Linked DNA regions of Urbifossiella limnaea. The main gene of each other region encodes a partner of the protein of the gene in region 2 in a complex. Links are inferred from orthologs where the notes say so. Each region holds a gene or a part of one and is shown on either strand. Other genes may lie near its edges. The genes, in order: ETAA1_RS02390 and mnmG.

The links.
Region 1: the proteins of mnmG (region 2) and ETAA1_RS02390 are in contact, whole or in part, in a solved structure (PDB 9HIP), measured with the Escherichia coli proteins. The link is inferred for Urbifossiella limnaea from one-to-one orthologs.

The regions. Positions count from the first base shown.
Region 1 is NZ_CP036273.1:557,957-564,451, reverse strand. The notes cover bases 1,415-4,267. They hold ETAA1_RS02390 (tRNA modification GTPase), read right to left. Parts: upstream 3,555-4,267; coding sequence 2,274-3,554; downstream 1,415-2,273. Other genes in these bases: ETAA1_RS02380 (carboxypeptidase M32), read left to right, coding at 4,234-4,267; ETAA1_RS02385 (hypothetical protein), read right to left, coding at 3,602-4,183; ETAA1_RS02395 (helicase-related protein), read right to left, coding at 1,415-2,017. Also shown: ETAA1_RS02405 (IS630 family transposase), read right to left, coding at 1-360; ETAA1_RS32665 (helix-turn-helix domain-containing protein), read right to left, coding at 357-806; ETAA1_RS02400 (hypothetical protein), read right to left, coding at 831-1,241; more of ETAA1_RS02395, read right to left, coding at 1,238-1,414; more of ETAA1_RS02380, read left to right, coding at 4,268-5,748; ETAA1_RS02375 (serine/threonine-protein kinase), read left to right, coding at 5,852-6,495. UniProt on the Escherichia coli protein: Exhibits a very high intrinsic GTPase hydrolysis rate. Involved in the addition of a carboxymethylaminomethyl (cmnm) group at the wobble position (U34) of certain tRNAs, forming tRNA-cmnm(5)s(2)U34.
Region 2 is NZ_CP036273.1:5,669,475-5,676,051, reverse strand. What follows is about bases 3,643-6,577. They hold mnmG (tRNA uridine-5-carboxymethylaminomethyl(34) synthesis enzyme MnmG), read right to left. Parts: upstream 6,046-6,577; coding sequence 4,240-6,045; downstream 3,643-4,239. Other genes in these bases: ETAA1_RS23125 (serine/threonine-protein kinase), read left to right, coding at 6,263-6,577. Outside these bases: ETAA1_RS23150 (DUF1573 domain-containing protein), read right to left, coding at 1-271; ETAA1_RS23145 (phosphoribosyltransferase family protein), read right to left, coding at 451-1,191; ETAA1_RS23140 (sensor histidine kinase), read right to left, coding at 1,283-2,911; ETAA1_RS23135 (response regulator), read right to left, coding at 3,019-3,600. UniProt on the Escherichia coli protein: NAD-binding protein involved in the addition of a carboxymethylaminomethyl (cmnm) group at the wobble position (U34) of certain tRNAs, forming tRNA-cmnm(5)s(2)U34.

The DNA.
Region 1 (6,495 bases), 5.1 Mb from region 2 along the record:
CTTGTTCCGCTGATACCGCGCGTTGTCCAGCACCACCGTCACCGGCCCGACCCACCCCTCGGCGGCGATGGCCCGGAGCAGTTGGCACATGGTGTCGGTGTTCACCACGGTGGTGTTGGTGACGCTCAGCAGGCGGCGGGTGACGGCGTCCCATGCGCCCAGCACGTTGAACCGCTGGCGGCCACTGGCGGCGCGGACGAACACCCGCAGGACCGACCACAGGCAACACAGGTACGTCCCGTACACGAAGTGGGCGGCGTCCACGAACAGCACGTGCGCGGTGCCGGCGGCGGCCGCGTCCAGGGCCGGTCGCAGTTCGGTGTCGAGGAACTGCCGCTGGGTGGCGACGTGTTCGGTCAGCGACTTTTTGGGGGCACCGGGACGGCCCGGGTCCGCTGCCAGCGGAAGCCCAGCCCGGCCAGGAAGGTGCGGGTCTGGGTGAGGCCACGGCGAAGCCCGGTCAGGCGTTCGATGCGGTCGGCGGCCTCGGCGATGGTGCGGACCGGGGTGGCGGTGAGGGACTGGCGGATGGCGTCGGCGTGGTCGGCCAGTTCGCTCGTCGGGATGTGGCGGTCGCAGCGCCGGAGTCCGTCCAACCCGCCGTCGCGGTAGGCCAGGACGTACCGCTTGGCGGTGGCGATCCCGACGTGGGCGAGGCGGGCGGCGTCCTCACGGCCGTGGCCGAGGTGGACGGCCCACAGGACGAGCATCCTGCGGCGGATGACCGGGTCGGGGTGACCGTCGCGGTCGGCGAGGACGGCCACCTGCTCGTCGGCGGACAGGGCGGGGCGAAACCAAGTAGCCATCCGTGGCTCCGGGGAACGTGATGCTCACGCACGGGCCAGAGTAGACGCAATCGACACCCGGACGAACAGATCAATCGTTCCCGGGCGGGGTATAAACACCCCTTCGCCGCGGTTCACCCCGTGGTCGAGGCGCGACGCGTTCTGCGAAATGAACCACTCGGGGAACTGCCAGACGGTGAGCCCGGTCCGGGGGGCCGTCGGGTCTTCATTGTCCGGCGGCGGGCTGAAGAGTTTCAGGGACGGCAGGTTGAGCAACCGCTTCAGCTTCTCGATCAGCCGCGGCTCGTGGATCTCGTCCGTCACCTGGAACCAGTGTTCCAGCCCGCCGACGATCGCCGACTGGTTGGGCAGGTCGACGAGCGAGCCCGGCCCGAAGGTGGTAACGACTTGACTGTGGCGGAGTTGGCCGTGCGGCCGCTTGTTCGGCGTGGTCATTGGCCGTCCTCCTCGACGTCGGCGTTGTCGAACGTCTTCACCCACAGGTTGACGCTTGGTTCGACGTCCCGCATCGAGCGGTTCGCGCGGAACTTGCGGTGCCGCATCGGCTTCTTCTTCAGCTCCGGGTCGAGGAAGGTGTACAAGAGCGGCTGCGCGCCCCCGGCCTCCGCCTGGTACTGCAGCGCGATCCCGTCGTTGTGGTAGTCGTGCGCGATCTTGCTCCACTCGTCGAGCAGGTCCATCACGCGGCTCCGCACGCGACTCCGCAGGGCCTCGGCATCGGCCTTGTCCTCCAGCATCTTCTCGGCCCGGGCCACGAGCGAGTCGATGACGAAGTCCAACGCCGGGCGGTTCTTGAGGATCTCTTGCGCCCCAAGTGGAGCCGTCATCGCGGGCAGTCCGAGACGTGCGAGGGCGACGACGGTGCCGGCCAGCCCGCGGTCGAGCGCGCGGGGCGAAAAGGGCGTGACGCTCGTGGCCTCGACGCTGCGGTAGAACGTCTCGTGGTAGCAGCTGAAGCGTTCGTAGTGGGAGCGGTCACGCGGGCGGTGGATGTTGAGCACCGTCACTACCAACCCCGGGCGGGCGACGTCGCGGCCGACGCGGCTCGTCGCCTGGATGTACTCGGCGCTCGTCTTCGGCTGTCCCAGCACCACCATCAGCCCGAGCCGGGTGATGTCGAGGCCGACCGAGATCATGTTGGTGGCGATCGCCACGTCCACGTGGTCCTTCTCCGAAAACGGTAGCGCGAGCAGCCGCTTCGCCTCGGCCACCCGAAGCCGCCACGTTCCTCAACGTGGGCGTGGGGCGTCGTCGCGCCTGCCTCGTCCGGAGGTGAGGCGAATCTGCTTCCCCTCGAAGTGCGTGAAGTACGCCCCTTTGGTTGCGTAGTAGCGAACGCTGGATTTCCGGCCGCGCGCCATCGCCCACCCCCGATTTCCGTACTCCACGGGGGTATTCTACCGAATTCCGTGCTCATTTCCGTGCTCCGCTGTCACGGAAGCCGCGAGAAACAGCGAAAATGGCGACTCACTTCCCGATGCAGAAGCGGCTGAAGATGCGGTCCAGCAGGTCGGTCGTGTACACGGCGCCGACCATCTCACCGAGCTGGCCGACGGCGTTCCGCACGGCCAGCGCCGCCAACTCCGGCGGGTCGTCCAGCGCCAGGTGCCGGTGCGCCGCGGTCAGGTCGGCGGTACACGCGTCGAGGTGGTGCCGGCAGCGACTCTGGCTCGGCGCCAGCGGCGGCCGCGCCAGCGCCGCCACGCGCTCCGCCAGCGCCGCCCGCAGCGCGGCCACGCCCCCCGGCGCCACCGCCGACGCGGACACGACCCCGGGCTCGGCGTCACCCCCCAGGTCCGACTTCGTCCGCACTCGGATCAGCTCGCCGCTCGCGGCGGGGCCGGTAAACGCGTCCCCCGGCTCGGCGCACCGCAGCACCACGTCCGCGGCCGCCGCCGCCCCGGCGCCGAGCCGCTGGGCCTGCTCCTCGATGGCGTCCGCCGCCGCGGCCGCGCCGGCGGTGTCGATCAGCTCCACGTCCACGCCGTCGAGCGTCAGCCGGGCCGTGAGGTAGTCGCGCGTCGTGCCCGCCTCGGGGCTGACGAGCGCCGCGGCGCCGCCGACGAGCGCGTTGAACAGGCTGCTCTTGCCGGCGTTCGGCGGCCCCACCAGCGCCGCCCGCACCGCCCGCCCGCTGACCGCCCGGCCGTCGAGCTGCCGCCGCAGGTTCGACAGCCGGGCCAGCGCCGCCGTCACCCGCAACAGCGCGTCCGACTTGCCGACGAACGTGATGTCCTCGTCGGCGAAGTCGAGCGCGGCTTCGAGGTCGGCGAGGAGGTTCAGCAGGTCGTCGCGGACGGCGTGGAGCGGTTGCGTCACCCCGCCGGCGAGCTGGGCCAGCGCCGCCGTCAGGTCGGCGTCGGTGCCGGCGGCGACGACGGCGTGAACGGCCTCGGCGCGCGGCAGGTCGAGCTTGCCGGCCAGGAACGCCCGCAGCGTGAACTCCCCCGGCCGCGCCGGCCGCGCCCCCGCGGCGAGCAGGTCGGCGACGAGTCGTTCGACGAGCGGCGGCGAGCCGACGGTGTGGAGCTCGGCCACGTCCTGCCCGGTGTACGACCGCGGGCCGGCGAAGACGTACAGGTCCGCCGGCACGGGCGAATGCACGCCGGAGAGCGCGAGCCGGCCGGGGGAGAGGTGGCGGTCGGCGGCGGGGGCGTCCGGCGTGAACACGCGCGCCACCACCTCCCGCGCCGCCGGCCCGCCGACGCGCACGACTGCCCGCGCCCCCGGGCCGGGGGCCGACGACACCGCAACGATGGTATCGTCCGGGTGCGGCGTGGTACTGCCAGAAAGACTCATACGGGTGCGAACATGTAGAGGATGAAGAACGGCAGGTAGAGGATGAACAAAGACATCGGGAACCCAAGGGCCAGGACGAAGGTGCCGATGAACAGCTTGTTCCGCCCGTAGTCGGACAGCTCGCCCTCGCCGAACGCGGCGTTCAGAAACAGGTACACGGCGTAGAACCACAGCGGCGGGAGCAGCAACCCGAACACCGCCGCCAGCACCAGCCGGCGGGCGTACTCGTCGCGGGAGCCGACGGGCGCGGCGGCCGGTTCCGGCTCGTCCTCGCACCCGGCCGCGGGTTCGGGCTCGTCGTCGGGCTCGGGCTCGTCGGCACCTTCGTCGTACTCCGCCCCGAAGCCCTCGCCGTCGTCACCGAACTTGCGGCCGAGCTCGACCACGGCGCGCTCGGCGTCGTCCTCGCGGACCTGCACCTTGATGCCGCCGACGGCCTGGCCGAGCAGCCAGTCCATGCTCACCACCTCGGCGTCGGTCACGACGGCGTCGATGCCGCCGGCCCGGAGGGCGTCCGCGGCCATCTGCGCCATCACCACCTGGTCGAACGTGGCGATCGTGACCAGCTTCGTCCCCATCGCCGCCCCCCGTTTCGCTACACCGACATGATACCCGCCCGGAGCCGCGCATGACCGCCGCCGACAGCTACGCCGAACTCGTCCGCCGGTCCAAGGAGCTCGGCGTCCTCAACTCCTGCGCCGCCGTCCTCGGCTGGGACCAGCAGACGTACATGCCGGCGAAGGGCGCCGGCCTCCGCGGCGAGCAGATGGCCTTCCTCGCCGGGCTGGCCCACGGCAAGGCCACCGACCCGAAGGTCGGCGAGCTGCTGGCCGCGGTCGAGGGGAGCGACCTGGTGCGCGACCCCGAATCCGACGCCGCCGCGAACGTGCGCGAGCTGCGCCGCGGGTACGACCGCAGCACCAAGCTGCCGGCGTCGCTCGTGGAGGAGCTGGCCCGCGTCACCACCGCCGCGCAGCAGGCGTGGCAGCAGGCCCGCGCCGCCAACGACTTCCCCGCCTTCCGCCCGCTACTGGAACAGGTCGTGGCCCTGAAGCGGCAGGAGGCGCAGGCCGTCGGCTACACCGACCACCCGTACAACGCCCTTCTCGACGAGTACGAGCCCGGGGCGACCGTCGCCGAGGTGCGCGAGGTGTTCGCCGGCCTCACCCGCAGCCTCGTGCCGCTCATCAAGGCCATCGGCGACAGCGGCAAGAAGCCCGACCGGAGCGTGCTCGAACGCGACTTCCCGGTCGAGCGGCAGAAGGTGTTCGCCGAGGCGGCCGCGGCCGCGTTCGGGTTCGACTTCGCCGCCGGCCGGCTCGACACCACGGCGCACCCGTTCTGCTCCGGCGTCGGCCCCGGCGACTGCCGGCTCACCACGCGGTACAACCCGCGGTTCTTCAGCGAGGCGTTCTTCGGCGTCCTGCACGAGACGGGCCACGGGCTGTACGAGCAGAACCTGCCGGCCGAGCACTTCGGCACGCCGGTCGGCGGCGCGTGCTCGCTCGGCATCCACGAGAGCCAGAGCCGCCTGTGGGAGAACCAGGTCGGCCGCGGCCGGCCGTTCTGGGACCACTTCTTCCCGCGCCTCCGCCAGACGTTCCCGGCCGCGCTCGCCGGCGTCGAGCCGGAGCGGTTCTACTTCGCCGTCAACGAGGTGAAGCCGTCGCTGATCCGCGTCGAGGCGGACGAGGCGACGTACAACCTGCACGTGGCACTGCGGTTCGAGCTGGAGCTGGGGCTGATCTCCGGCGACCTGGCCGTCGCCGACCTGCCGGGGGCGTGGAACGAGCGCTTCAAGGCGCTGCTGGGCCTGGACGTGCCCGACGACGCCCGCGGCTGCCTCCAGGACATCCACTGGAGCTTCGGCGGCATCGGCTACTTCCCGACCTATACCCTGGGCAACCTCTACGCCGCGCAACTGATGGCCGCCGCCCGCCGCGACCTGGCCGGGCTCGACGACGACTTCCGCCGGGGCGAATTCAGCCGCCTCAAGGGCTGGCTGGGCCAGCACATCCACCGCCACGGCGGCCGCTACCGGGCCGGCGAGCTGTGCCGCCGGGCCACCGGCGAGCCGCTGTCGGCGGTGCCGTTCATGTCGTACCTCAACGAAAAGTTCGGGCCGCTGTACGGCGTGTGCTAGAGTTCGCCTAACCGGTAAACCCGCACCGGCACCCCCTGCCGGCCGTCGTATGAGTTCCCGCGAAACCGCCCCGCCCACGTCGCCCGCCGGAATTACTGCCACCGTGTCCGCCCGCTCGGGCGACACGCGGGCGCTGGCGTACCTGCAGCGCGAGGTCACGGCCGAGCCGCCGCAGGAGACACCGCCCCCGCCGCAGACCGGCGACCGGGTCGGCTCGTTCGTGCTGCAGGACAAGCTCGGCGAGGGCGTGTCGTGCCACGTCTTCCGGGGCTGGGACGCCGCCCGCAGCTGCCCCGTCGCGCTGAAGATTCTGAACTGGGCAAACGTGTTCGACCGCGCCGCGGCGATGAAGCAACTCCGCACGGAGGCGCTGACGCTGAGCCGGGTGAAGCACCCGCAGGTGGTGCGGTTCATGGACTTCGGGTTCGACCCGCGCTGGCCGTACCTCGTCACCGAGTTCTTCGAGGGCCGGCCGCTCGGCGAGCTCCTGCGGGCCGGCGGCGCGCTGCCGGCCGGGTGGGCGCTGCACCTCGTGTCGCAGATGGCCGACGCGCTCGGGGCGGTGTGGCAGGCCGGGGTGGTTCACCGGGACGTGAAGCCGGACAACATGTTGGTGGGGCCGAACGGGTCGGCCAAGCTCATCGACTTCGGACTGGCCATGTCGGAGGTGTTGCAGGCCGGCCGCACCGACATCAGCCCCGAGTTGGCCGGCACCGCGGGGTACCTGGCCCCCGAGCAGGCGAAGGA
Region 2 (6,577 bases):
TGTTCATTTGCGCGATGATCGCGGCCGACTGCCCGGGGGCGACGGTGAACTGGCTGACCGACGCCGACACGCAGCCGCACGAGACGCGCGGCTGGCCGAGCGTCAGCGTCTGGTTGGTGGTGTTGGTGAAGCGGAAGTAGTGGGTGACGACCGGCCCCCGCGGGGTCGGGCCGAAGTCCTTCACCTTCTCGGCGAACAGGGCGGCGGGGTTGGCCGCGGCCGACCCGAGTGAAAGCGCCACCCCCACCGCCGCGAGCGCGAACCGCAACATGGTAACTCGTCCCCCAGAAGCCGGCGGGCCGCCGCTCCCCCGAACAGCGTCCCGCACGGGATACTCGTTCTCTATCAGACGCGCCGGCGGTCCTTCACCAGCAGTTTGCCCGCCGGGTACCCCCCGCCGGGTGTCGCCGCCTGTCCTGGCCGGCGTTCCTGGTCCCCTCGACACGACCGTTACGCCCGGGCCAACACGGCAACTCCAACCCGGCTCGCCCCCGCCGCTCGAATCATCCGGGCGGCCTCCGCCGCGGTGCTCGCGGTGGTCATCACGTCATCCACCACGAGGACCGACGCCCCGGCGAAACTTGCACGGCGCCCCACGCGGAAAGCGCCCCGGATGTTCACGGCCCGTGCCGTCGCGGAGGGTTGTGTGTGTTGCTCGGCCGGTTTCGTCCGCACCAGCCACGCCGGTCGTAGGGGCAACTTCAACGCCGCCGCCAGCTCGTCGGCGACGGCAGCGGCCTGGTTGTAGCCGCGTGTCAATCTGCGGCGCCAGTGCAGCGGAACCGGCACAACCACCGTCGCCGCGAGCGCCCGCAACTCGGTCGCCCGCGCCTCGGCCAGCGTCCGCCCGAGCATCTCGGCTACCGGCTCGCCCGCCGAGCCCTTCGTCTTCAAGATCGCGGCCCGCAAGGACCCGTCGTACGGGCCGAGTCGGACGGTGGCGTCGAACCCAAAGCCGCGGCCCCGGCACGCCGGGCAACCGCCCTTCAGGTCGGTGTGCGGCCCGACGGTCGCCGCACACTTCGGACACCGTGCCGCCGGATCGGCGGTCAGGGCGTCGCGACAGGCCGAGCAGAACCCATGCCGGAACGGCGCGGCTTCGGCCTCGGCGGCGTCGCAGAGGAGGCAGGCGGGCGGAAAAATCAGATCCGCCGCGCCACGCGCCAGATCGTACAGAGTTCGCGGCCACATGACGGGACTCCGTCCCGGCGACCGGTGAGAAACTGATCGAATCGTAGGGCGGAGCGTGTCGGAACTCAAGACGTGGAGGGACCGAAATCGACTACGCCGCTTCCCGCGTCGGGAATGCCGATTCCCGCGCGGCGGGGAACGTGAACACGAACCGCGTGGGGCCTGCGCCGGGTTCGTGGCGCAGGTCGCCGCCGTTCTGGCGGGCCAGGCGCCAGGCGGTCGGCAGGCCGAGCCCGCGACCGCGACCGGCGGGTCGGCCGCAGTAGAAGGGGTCGAAGGCGTGCGTCGCCACGTCCGCCGTCAGTCCCGGCCCGCCGTCCTCGACCAGGAGCCGCACGGTCGTCGCGCCGGCTTCGGCCCGGAGGCGGACCCAGCCGTCGGCGCCGGCCGCCTCGATCGCGTTGCGGACGACCGCCGCGACCGCCGTCCGTAGCTGACCCGCGTCGGCGTCGACGGACCCGGCGGCGTCGGTCGCCTCGAGCCGCACCGACCGCTCCGCGGCGAACGGCTCTTGCTCCGTCACCACCGCCGCGAACAACTCCGCGACCGCCACCCGGCCGGGCGTGGGCTTCGGCGGGCGGGCGAACTGCATCACCTCGCGGAGGATGCCGGCAATTCGCTGCGTCTGGCGGACGACGGTGCGAAGACTGTCGGCGCGGTCGTCGTCCTGTTCGGTGCGAATGAGCCGCTGGGCGTGGCCCGAAATGACGGCGAGCGGGTTGTTGATCTCGTGCCCGGCCCCGGCCGCGAACTCGGCCAGCGCCGCCAGTTTCGCCGCCTGCAAATCGACGTTTGCGGTCTCATCAGCGAGCCGGGCGTGCAGCGTGTCGATCTCGGCTTCCAGGCGCAGCACCAGCGCGGCGCCGTTGCGGCGGCGGGCGTCGGCGGCGGTGCGGAGCAACGTCGGTAGCAGCGGCACGCGGTACGGATTCGGGTTGAGGGCCGAAGGCGAGCGGCCCGCGTCGGCGTGCGCTTGCTCCCACCCATCAGCGACGAAAGGCACAGCCCGCTGACGCGGGCCGCTCGCCAGGCGGGCGTGCAGCCGCTGAACGTCCACCTTCGGCGTCAGCCCCAGGTCGCGGGTCTCGCGCTGGGCTTCGGCGACGGCCAGCGCCACCACGTCGGCCAGGGCGTCGGCGCGCGCCGAGTCCGGCAGGCCGAGCCCGCCGAGCGCAGTCGCCAACCACCCGGGGAAGCGCCACCGCATCGTCAGCCGCCGGGTGATTGCATGGGCGTCGTGTCCCCAATGCTCGCGCTGGTAGGCAGCCGGGTCCGCGGCCCGCAGGCACGCAACCGCGGCCGCCCTGTCCGCCGCGGCGACGGCGTACCACCCGAGCGGCGCCAACCGCGCGGCCAATTCCGCGGCGTCCGGGTCGGCGCGGCCCGTCTGTTCGGCGAGCGATCGTGCTACTTCCGCCGCGCGGCCGCCGACGGCATCGATCTCAACGATTACCGCCGAGAGCGGGTCGAGCCAGCCGGCTTCGGAGTGAGCGAGGAACGCGGCCGCCGCCTCGGGCAACTGCGGTCCGTTCAAGCGTTGGGGGCAGACGCGGCCGTCCGTGCCGAGCGCGAACCGCGCAAGAAATGCCAGCAACGCTGGGTCGGCGACGGCGAGCGCGGGGAGGTCGTCCGGCCGCTCGGCCAGCGCGACCAGCCCGGTCGTGTTCGGGCACAGCCACGGCAGGTCCGCCGCGCGCCGCCCCACCGCCGTCCGTGGCACGGGACTCTCCATTTATGATCGATGATCGAGGATTGATGATTGGGAGGAATCGGGAAGTGCCGTCGGCCCCTCCCAATCCTCGATCCTCAATCCTCGATCATCAACGCCTACGCGACCGCCGCGACCTCGATGTCCAGCTGGACGCACATCTTCTCGATCAGCACGTCCACGTCGAACGGCTTGGCGACGAAGTCGTCCGCGCCGGCCAGCTTCAGCTCCTGAACCTTGTCGTCCTCGATCATGCCGCTGATGCAGATGATGCGGACGTCCTCCATCGTGTTGTCGGCCCGCACCCGGTGGCAGACCTCCTTGCCGTTAATGTCCGGCAGCATCACGTCGAGGATGATCAGGTCCGGCCGGTACTCCTTCACCATCATGCCGGCGTCGAACCCGTTCGAGGCGATCCGCACCTCGAACCGGCCGTCGTCCTGCAGGGCGCGGTGGACGGTGTCCACCAGGTCCGGGTCGTCGTCCACGAGCAACACCTTCCGCTTGCCGCTCTCCAGAGCGTCCGTCGGGATGTTGTTGTCCTTCATGAACTTGTACAGGGCCTCACGCGGGATGCGCCGGAACTTCGAGCCGGGCACCCGGAACCCCTTGAGCTGACCGTTGTCGAAGCAGCGGATGATGGTCTGCTGGCTGACCTTGCAGATCTTCGCCGCTTCGCCGGTCGTGAACACCGTCTTCATACGCGTACCCGTCCTGCCGGCTCCGGCCGGCTCGCATGAAGGAGGTCCGCGCGGCGCGTGGCCGAGCCGGCGGCGGACCGGAACCCGTCCGTGAATCGCTGCTGCCGAGTACCACCCCCGCAGGCCGGGGGAGGGAGGAAAGGCGGTGAACCCACGCGGGCCGGGCGGTCCTTACCGCTCCCGACCCATCGTAACCCGGTGACCTGTTCGGACCAAGAGACAGGAGCAGCCGCCGGCGGCGCTGGTGCCGCGGAAGCCGGAGCCGGTCGCACGACCCGGAACCCTTCCCGAGCTTACCCCGCTTCGCCCCGAAGGGCCGCAAGCGCGGCGTCACACCTTCCCTGCGTGTTCGGCGTCAGCACCGTTGCCGACTCGGCCACCCCTCCCATCGACCGCCCAGCCCCCGCAGCTTCCGCCATTTTGCCAGATTCCCGGATGGGAAGGAAGGCAATTTGGGTCGGCTGCGGCAACCGGCGCGGCGAGTCGGAGGCAGGGTCGAGCCGGTTGGCGCGGCGGCGGACGAATCCCGCTGCCACCGCTGGCCCACCCGGGTCGGCCGCAACGAGCGACCGGAACCCGTCCCGCGTGGGGTCCGCCGGTTCCCCGGCTTCCCCCCTCGGGCAGGCCCCGCATAACGGCTCAATCGAGATAAAACAACAGCACTGCTAAGTCGGCCGGCGTGATGCCACTCACGCGGCTTGCCTGCCCGAGACTGTGGGGCCGCAGACGGCTCAGCTTCTCGCGCGCCTCGGCCCGCAACTGGGGCACTGCGGCGTAGTCGAAGGCCGCGGGGATCGGGCGCCCCTCCATCTTGCGGAAGCGCGCCACCTCCGCGGCCTGCCGGTCGATGTAGCCGCGGTACTTCGCCTCGATCACGACCTGTTCCACCACGTCGGGCCGGGCGTCCCAGTCCGCCAGCGCGGGGTGCCGCACCTTCAGCGCGGCCCACTCCACCTCCGTGCGGCGAAGCCACGTCTCCAGCGTGTCCCCGTCGGACCGCGTAGAAGCGAGAAGCTTCTGAAGCCCCGCGATTCCCGCTTCCTTCGCTTCGTACCGGCCCCACGCCTCCGCCCCGACCGACCCCACCCGCCGGCCGACCGGCGTGAGCCGGCGGTCGGCGTTGTCGTGCCGCAGCAGCAGCCTGTACTCGGCCCGAGACGTGAACATCCGGTACGGCTCGTCGACGCCCTTCGTCACGAGGTCGTCGATCAGCACGCCGATGTACGCCTGGCTGCGGTCGAGGATCAGCGGCGGCTCGCCCTTCAGCTTCAGCGCCGCGTTCAGCCCGGCGACGAGCCCCTGCGCCGCGGCCTCCTCGTAGCCGGTCGTGCCGTTGATCTGCCCGGCGAAGTACAGGCCCGCCACGAGCTTCGTTTCGAGCGTCGGGTGGAGCTGCGTCGGGGGGGCGTAGTCGTACTCGACGGCGTACCCCCAGCGCATGACCTCTGCGTTCTCCAGCCCCGGAATCAACTTCAACATCGCGTGCTGCACGTCCTTCGGCAGGCTCGTGCTGATGCCGTTGCAGTAGTACTCGCGGGTGTTCAGCCCCTCGGGTTCGAGGAACAGCAGGTGCGAGTCCTTGTCGGCGAAGCGGACGACCTTGTCCTCGATGCTCGGGCAGTAGCGCGGCCCGCGGCTGCCGATCTGGCCGCTGTACATCGGCGCCCGGTGGAGGTTGGCGCGGATCAGGTCGTGGACGGCCGGCGTCGTCTCCGTGCTGTGGCAAATCACCTGCGGCACCGTGACGCGGTCCGTCCCGAAGCTGAACGGCCGTGGCGGGTCGTCGCCGGGCTGCGGCGTGAGTTTGGAGAAGTCGATGGTGCGGCCGTTGAGGCGGCACGGCGTGCCGGTCTTGAAGCGGGCCAGCTCGAAGCCGGCGGCGGCGAGGCTGCCGCTCATCCCCTCCGCGGAGGCGTCTCCGGCCCGACCGCCGACCGTCTTCGCCTCGCCGGTGTGCATCACCGCCTTGAGGAAGGTGCCGGTCGTGAGCACGACCGCCGGCGCCAGGTAGCGCGTGTCGCCGGTGGCGATCACGCCCTCGACGCGGCCGTCGCGCAGGAGCAGGGATTCGACGATCTCCTGCCGCAGCGTGAGGTTCGGCTGCTCCTCGACGAGCCGCTTGGCGGCGAACTGGTAGAGCTTCTTGTCGCACTGGGCGCGGGGCGAGTGCATCGCCGGCCCCTTGCTCGCGTTCAGCATGCGGAACTGGATGCCGCTGGCGTCGGTGAGCCGGCCCATGACGCCGCCGAGGGCGTCCACCTCGCGGACGATCTGCCCCTTGGCCACGCCGCCGATGGCCGGGTTGCAGCTCATCTGGCCGACGGCGTCGGCGTTCATGGTGAGAAGACAGGTGCGCAGCCCGAGCCGGGCGGCGGCGGTCGCGGCCTCGACGCCGGCGTGCCCGGCCCCGACCACCACGACGTCGAACTGAAAAGTCAGGGTCATCGCGCGTCTACACCCGTTCGTCGGCACCGGATCATCGTAGCAGACGCGTGTGCCGCTCTGCCGGTTCGGCGCCCCCGTACCCGGCACGGGCTCTCATTCGGCTCTCATTTGTCAGGGGCGTAAGGGTTCGTGCGTATTCCCAGATAGAAGAACGAGTTTGTCGTGGCGGCGGCTGTGCTCGGGGGTATCCTCAGACCCGGGTGCGCGGAGGCGTTCCATGGCGGAACCCGAAACGGTCACCGGGTCGGGGTCGGACGACGACGCCGTCGCCTCGGTCGGCAACCTCCAGGCGTCGGACCTGTCCGCCGGCGCCACCCGCTCCCTCAACGGCAGCGCCAGCACCGGCGTCCTGACCACGGCCCTGTCCACCACCGCGCCGCGGTTCGGCCCCTACGAACTGCTGGAGAAGATCGGCCAGGGCGGCATGGGGTCCGTGTACCGCGTCCGCAACACCGAACTGGACCGCACCGAGGCGCTGAAGCTCATCACCCCGCGCAACAGCGGCGACTCGGCGGCCCGGGCGCGGTTCGAG